3 regions of the Pseudoalteromonas sp. JC28 genome follow, and region 1 is predicted to be linked to each of the others. Evidence: predicted binding sites of a transcription regulator. Region 1 holds the regulator's gene; each other region holds the start of a gene.

Region 1 (2,259 bases):
CGACCATGGGGAATGGCAATGCCTTTACCGATCCCTGTGCTGCCTAATTTCTCTCGCGCCATTAAGGCGTCCAAGATAGCATGCTGACTGGTATTTGGAATTTGGCTATGAGCCAGTTCGCTGATGTATTCTAAAATACGTTTTTTGCTATTAAAAAGGACCGCAGCTTTACTGCAGTCCTTGTTCACTAATTCACTTAATTTCATCTTAGTGTCGAGTGAGCTTCTCTTTGTGTTTAATAACTTGACGATCTAGCTTGTCGATAAGGCCATCAATTGCGGCATACATATCTTGATGCTCTGTTGATGCAAATAGCTCGCCGCCGTTTACGTGTAATGTTGCTTCTGCTTTTTGTACTAGTTTCTCGACATCAAGGATCACATGCACATTATTGATATGATCAAAGTGCCTTTCTAGCTTCGCAAACTTGTTGGTGACATAGTCTCTTAATGAGTCAGTAATTTCTACATGGCGACCAGTTAGATTTAGTTGCATAAGCATTTTTCCTTCTTGGGTTTTACGTCTTATATCAAGCTTTTACGCTGATTTGACGGTGGAATGGCTAGGGATTCACGATATTTTGCAATCGTACGTCTCGCTACCTTAATTCCTTGCTCAGCTAAGATATCTGCAATTTTGCTGTCACTCAATGGCTTCGCGGTATTCTCTGCAGCTATCAGCTTTTTGATAAGTGCTCTAATTGCTGTAGAAGAGCACTCACCTCCATTTTCCGTACTTACATGGCTAGAGAAGAAATACTTCAGCTCAAATATTCCCCGAGGTGTATGCATGTATTTTTGTGTTGTCACACGGGAAATTGTGGACTCATGCATCTCAACCATTTCAGCAACATCATTTAGCACCATAGGGCGCATTGCTTCGGGGCCATGTTCAAAGAATGCCTGTTGTTGTTGCACAATGCAATTGGTAACTTTTAATAAAGTATCATTTCGGCTTTCTAAGCTTTTAATAAACCACTTTGCTTCTTGTAAATGTGAGCGAATAAACTGACTATCCGTACTGGATTTCGCCGTTCTAGACATCGCAGCGTAATGGTCATTTACTCTTATTTTAGGCATAGCATCAGGATTTAGCTCTACGACCCAACGACCTTTTACTTTTTTCACCGATACGTCAGGGATCACATATTCAGGCTCTTCATGAATAATGCTTGCCGCAGGCTTTGGGTTAAGGCTATGTATTAACGTCATGACCTCTTTGAGATCGGCTTCTTTAAGGCGCGTTTTCTTAGCCAAAGTTCGATAGTCACGGCTGGCAAGCAAGTCGATATGCTCTGTCAGGATCATTTTTGTTTCGGCAATCCATGGGGTATCTGGGGCGAATTGGTTTAGCTGAATGCATAAGCATTCTTGTAAACTACGCGCTGCGATACCGACAGGGTCAAAAAGCTGAATGCGTTTGAGTACGGCTTCGACTTCATCTAGCTCAATAGGCTCTTCGCTATTCTCGTCATTAATGCTTTCTAAAATGTCTTCGCAAGACAGTGTTAGAATGCCTGACAGGTCGACCGCTTCAATAATCGCAATCGCAATAGCTCTATCTGTTGGACTAAATGGTGTCAGTTCGAGTTGCCACATGAGATAATCGTGGAGAGATTCAGAGGTTTCCCCTTGATAAACATTATCGTCATCGGGAAGTGGACCTGAGCTTGCAGCAGGCGCTGCACTCATATACTCGTCCCAAGTGACATCCATGGCAAGGTCATCGCTCACAGTGTCTTTGCTCATGGCGGTATCTGAGTCTATCTCATAGTCACTAACCTGCGTTTCATCGGCTGAATCTTGATTGTCGTCAGCACGGCTCTTTTCTTGGCTGTGTTGGTCAGCGTTTTCGCCGTCAGTATTATCACCTTCTTCCACTTCCAACAATGGATTGCTGTCTAATGCTTCTTGTATTTCTTGTTGCAGATCCAATGTACTAAGCTGCAGCAAGCGAATGGCTTGTTGCAGTTGCGGAGTCATTGTAAGTTGCTGCCCCATGCGCAGCTGTAATGATTGCCTCATGTATCTCTAACAATCCTTTTTAACAGTTATTAATACTACGTCTTAACTATAGCTTGAATTGTTCGCCTAGGTAGACATCTCTTACGGTTTGATCTGCCAAAACATGTTCTGGCGTGCCTGCAGCGATTAACTCACCATGTGAAACGATGTAGGCTTTTTCACATACGTCCAGTGTTTCTCTAACGTTATGATCGGTGATAAGCACACCGATACCACGGTTTTTTAGGTGCTCTAT
Region 2 (2,259 bases), on a different contig from region 1:
ATCGCATCTACGCTTGGTTGTCCATTCGGTCCCCAGTTAGAAGTTGAAGTCTTACCAATGCTTTAGCTTCTTACTTTTCAGCGCCATTTTATAATGGCGCTTTTTTTATGTTCAGAGCTCGGCGACAGCAAGTTATCGTCGCAGGCGTGCGCCCAACAATCTCGCCATCAGCCTCAATGTCATACCCCTCTTGTGCGATATAAAGCTCTGCAATGCGGCCGTGGTGCACATTTCTTGTACCCATATGGCGTTTAAGTAGCATATTGACAAACAAAACCATCCGCTGCCAATGCGTTTGCGGCGTGAACCATAGTAGCTCCAGCTGACCGTCATCAAGGCAAGCCATAGGAGCAGGAGTTAACCCTGCCCCAAAGTGTTTGCCATTCGCAAGTAACAACATCATACCCTGCTCAGGCCACGTATTGCTGTGATAGCGAATGAGTTTGGCAGTAAATAGCGACATTAATCCCGCATAGGTATAGCTCAGCTTTCCTAGCCGTTTGGTTTGTCCTAAGTTATTCATGACATGCGCGTTAAAGCCAATCCCAGCAACATTGACAAACCAGCGCCCGTCGACTTTACCCAAATCAATACTCGAGATCTTGTCTGAAAATACAGCTGCTCGCCACTGTGCTTTGGAATAATGAAACTGCCGAGCAAAATCGTTGCCCGTCCCCGCTGGCAGCAGCGCAAGCGTGTTATCCCGTTCAGCAATGGCATTGGCGACTAGGTGCAAAGTGCCATCCCCCCCAATCACCACCACGCTCACTCCCGCCGTAGCTGCTTGAGCAATTGTGTCCCTATCTGCGACAAAGTTTCCAGTGGTATTAAACCAAGTTGCCGTCAACTGTTGTTGTGTTAATTGTTGCTTTAACCATGCAATTTGCGCTTTCCCCTCAGCACCCGCTAAAGGGTTGACTACCACCAGCATAAAAACCCTTAAATACAAAAACTCAACTTATATGAATAAAAAACCAAAACTAAAACCAAAAATCAAAAACAAAAACCACAAACACACATATTAATTGGGTTACAGCCTAATCAAGACAATCGCAACCATGCATAAACATGCAAAGAACCCATTAAAACAAAAATGAACAAACCATTAATTCATTAGTTATTTTTATCCGAAAACATCAATTTTTATCGTTTTAAATTTAAACAAATTGCGTGCAAAATAGCCTTGTTTTCAATCATAGCTTATTAGGAGCCAGACATGCTTAATTCAGCTGCACCTTGCAGCCCATCACAAAACACGTTTAACCAAACACAACCAACTAAACAACGTCGTATCAATTGGACGAAGTGGTTGGCAGTATGTGGTCAACACTTAGCGTTAAAAGACGTGATTATGTATAAGTAAGTCTGCACAGAGCATGGCGCCCCAACCCGCCATGCTCTCGTCAGCATTTGTTTCAATAGACCATAAAAGCACCACTTCAACCAGCATTTTTGTACAAAACCTCTTCGTCAAACCGCTAATTTCTAGCACAATTTTAAAAAAACCTCACTTTTAGCACATTTTTTAAGCAAACAGTTTAAAAACGGTTTACAGCGCCTAAATCGCTAAGTATTATCTTTGCCCATGGAGAGATGGCTGAGTGGTTGAAAGCACCGGTCTTGAAAACCGGCATACGTTAATAGCGTATCTAGGGTTCAAATCCCTATCTCTCCGCCATTTTTAAAGTATTGCGCCGGAGAGGTGGCCGAGTGGCTGAAGGCGCTCCCCTGCTAAGGGAGTATAGGGTTTGTAGCCCTATCGAGGGTTCGAATCCCTCCTTCTCCGCCATCACTTATAAGAAAACCGCTTCATTGCGGTTTTTTTATGTCTGCGATTTATCACTTCCACACACAACTGGTCAGATGTCTTTAACCTATGCTATGTTGAGATCTGATTGGAGAAATGAGTGTGACTAATGAAAATCCATGTCTTAGAAGGCTATATTCAACATATTTATCTGGTTGAGCACGAAACGGATCTGCTGTTACTCGATGGTTGCTGTCGTGCTGATGTTGAGTTGGTCTGCAACTACATCCTACAAATGCAAAAGCCACTAAGCGCACTCAAGCTGATTGTGGTCACGCATATGCACCCAGATCATGCCGGTGGCGCGCATAAACTCAAAAAACTCACGGGCGCAAAGATTGCGGCCGCAAATGCCCCCAGTCAGTGGTATCGTGGTATTGATGGAGTCATGATGCACCTCTCCGATATGGCGCTAGCACTTTGGGTTGCAGGGAGAAAGCGCAAGGCCAAAC
Region 3 (2,259 bases), on a different contig from region 1:
AGTATGCTCAAGCACTGGCTGTTGCAGCTGACTCAGGTGACAAAAAGCTGATTGCTTCTGCATTTAAAGATTGGGCAAAAGGCTGTAAAGACTGCCATAAATCTTTTAAAGATTAATCAAAACAAAACAGCCGCATATTTGCGGCTGCTTACTATCTGAATATCTCGTCACTTGCTTGGCTATCACCAACGACACAATAACTCAGACATCGCATTGAGTAACCCACAGCCCTGCTTAATCACACAGCCAAATTGAATTACTGTCAGTGCTAGACTCGTAGACGACGTTTAATGATCAGTCATCAATATAGTCGAAATCATCATCGCCTAGATTTCTACGTAGGCGTTTTTGCTCTAAGTAGTCGTCTAGCTTTCTTTTGACTTTACGCTTTTGCTTGTCATGTTGGTTACGACCCAACTTTTCAAATTCATCGTCTGCAAAATCATCATCAAGCGCATCGTAAGAGAATGTCTTACCCACAACTAACTCCAAAATAAAATAGTCATTAATAAAATGAGAGCCGTCTCTCAAGATCACTATTTAGCGCTAAATTGTCATTCTGAAAAGTGAGAGTTTCTTATCCTTACAATAAAAATTTTTTATCGCCTAATTCATTTTGACAAAAACAACTATATTTTAGTCAATTTCATCACTTTTAGAGCACATTAACTTTCAACAATATAACACAATATATTGATTTTACTTGGGTTTATATTTGGCACTGTTCTTGTAACAACAATCATGAAACTGAGCCAATAAGGATCGACCATGAATAAAATTTTACTACTAACAGCAGCAACAATGATGACAACCACCGTCGCTGCACACGAAAAAAATAACATCACGTTTAGCGGTGACAATTGTGAAGTAGAATTTCAGAATGACGTTAGGATCACACCTGATAACTTGGTGATCACAACGGCCAAAAACAAAACAGCTGAGATCAACAACCTTGGCGAGCTGACACTCAATGGCGAGCGCATCGCACTTAATACACAGCAAAAAACGATGCTCACGCAATATGGTGATGAACTAAGAGGCCGCCTACCACAAGTGGCTGATATTGCTTTTGAAGGCATAAAACTAGCGGGCGTCGCCCTTAATGAAGTGGCACACACCTTTAATTTAACCAGTTTAGATAGCATCCATGCTGTGATCGATGATCTTGAAACAGAAGTGCAAAATACGTTTTATCAGCAAGGTGCGTTTGTGATGGGCAAGCAAACCTTTGATGAGTTTGGCCAAAATTTTGATAATCAGTTTGAAGAAAAAATCGAGACCGCAGTACAAGGTGCTATGATGCAATCGATAGGTAGCTTACTGGTTGCGATTGGCAACGAAATGTCAGATGCAAACGGTGATATGAGCAGCTTTGAACAACGTATGGAAAACTTCGCAACACAAATCGAAACCAAAGTTGAACAACAGGCAGAATCTATTGAGAAAAAAGCCGACGCACTGTGTGGCGACTTTGAACAAATCGCGAAAAACGAAGCCATTGTCGCAAAGTCTATTCCCGCCATGTCAGAGTACCAACTGTTTAAATTTAAATAATCTGACGTTGGCATAACTTACATTTAATTAAGGGTACGTTATGCCAACCCTTTCCTTTGTGCATCAGCCAGCTCCCCCAGCGTTTTAATCGCTTGCTCTACCGACGCATCCCACGGCAAGCCATAACTGATACGTATACAATTTTGATACTTTTTGCTGGCACTAAATAGCGTACCAGGCGTAATACTGATCCCACACTCCAAGGCTTTTTGGAACAACAAGGCACCATCGACGTGCTTACCTAAGTCTAACCACAGCACACAACCGCCTTGCGGGCGACTGACTCTTACCTCACTACCAAATGCAACATTCACCGCTTGGATCATACGGTCTCGATTCTCAATTAACCGTTTACGGACCAACTTTAAATGGCGCTCGTAGCCTCCGGAGCTGAGAAAATCCGCTAGTGCCCATTGATTCATTAAAGATGATGAGCAACTCAACGCACGTTTTATGCGCTTTGCTTTTGCACTAAATTGACTGGCGACCATCCAACCCACCCGATAGCTAGGCGCTGCGGTTTTTGAAAATGACGCACATGTGATCACTAAGCCCTTTTGGCTAAATGCTTGTGCCGGAATGCCACGCTGCTCGGTAAAATATAAATCGCCATACACATCGTCTTCTATCAACACCACGTCACGTTGCTCTAATAGCGCCACCAGCTGCGCACGTCTCGTATCAGGCATAAAACTACCAAGCGGG

Evidence for each region. Region 1 encodes sigma-54, which starts transcription at its own class of promoters, with help from an activator protein. Its sites were predicted from a motif close to GTTGGCACGNNNNTNGNNT; they were not measured.
Region 2: a site for sigma-54 is predicted at 1,160-1,178, ahead of DS891_RS22800 (diacylglycerol kinase family protein). Genes of this name have one in related genera too.
Region 3: a site for sigma-54 is predicted at 715-733, ahead of DS891_RS22785 (YggN family protein). Genes of this name have one in related genera too.

What each region holds. Positions count from the first base shown of each region.
Region 1 is NZ_QOKX01000007.1:480,515-482,773, reverse strand. Features, by position in the region: gene ptsN (PTS IIA-like nitrogen regulatory protein PtsN) at 1-206, opposite strand, end outside; gene hpf (ribosome hibernation promoting factor) at 208-495, opposite strand; gene DS891_RS17605 (RNA polymerase factor sigma-54) at 525-2,024, opposite strand; gene lptB (LPS export ABC transporter ATP-binding protein) at 2,071-2,259, opposite strand, start outside.
Region 2 is NZ_QOKX01000013.1:55,247-57,505, forward strand. Features, by position in the region: gene DS891_RS22795 (DMT family transporter) at 1-47, shown strand, start outside; gene DS891_RS22800 (diacylglycerol kinase family protein) at 89-931, opposite strand; gene DS891_RS22805 (hypothetical protein) at 1,217-1,363, shown strand; tRNA gene DS891_RS22810 (tRNA-Ser) at 1,588-1,678, shown strand; tRNA gene DS891_RS22815 (tRNA-Ser) at 1,697-1,789, shown strand; gene DS891_RS22820 (MBL fold metallo-hydrolase) at 1,917-2,259, shown strand, end outside.
Region 3 is NZ_QOKX01000013.1:51,229-53,487, forward strand. Features, by position in the region: gene DS891_RS22775 (cytochrome c) at 1-116, shown strand, start outside; gene DS891_RS22780 (PA3496 family putative envelope integrity protein) at 295-480, opposite strand; gene DS891_RS22785 (YggN family protein) at 769-1,554, shown strand; gene DS891_RS22790 (PLP-dependent aminotransferase family protein) at 1,593-2,259, opposite strand, start outside.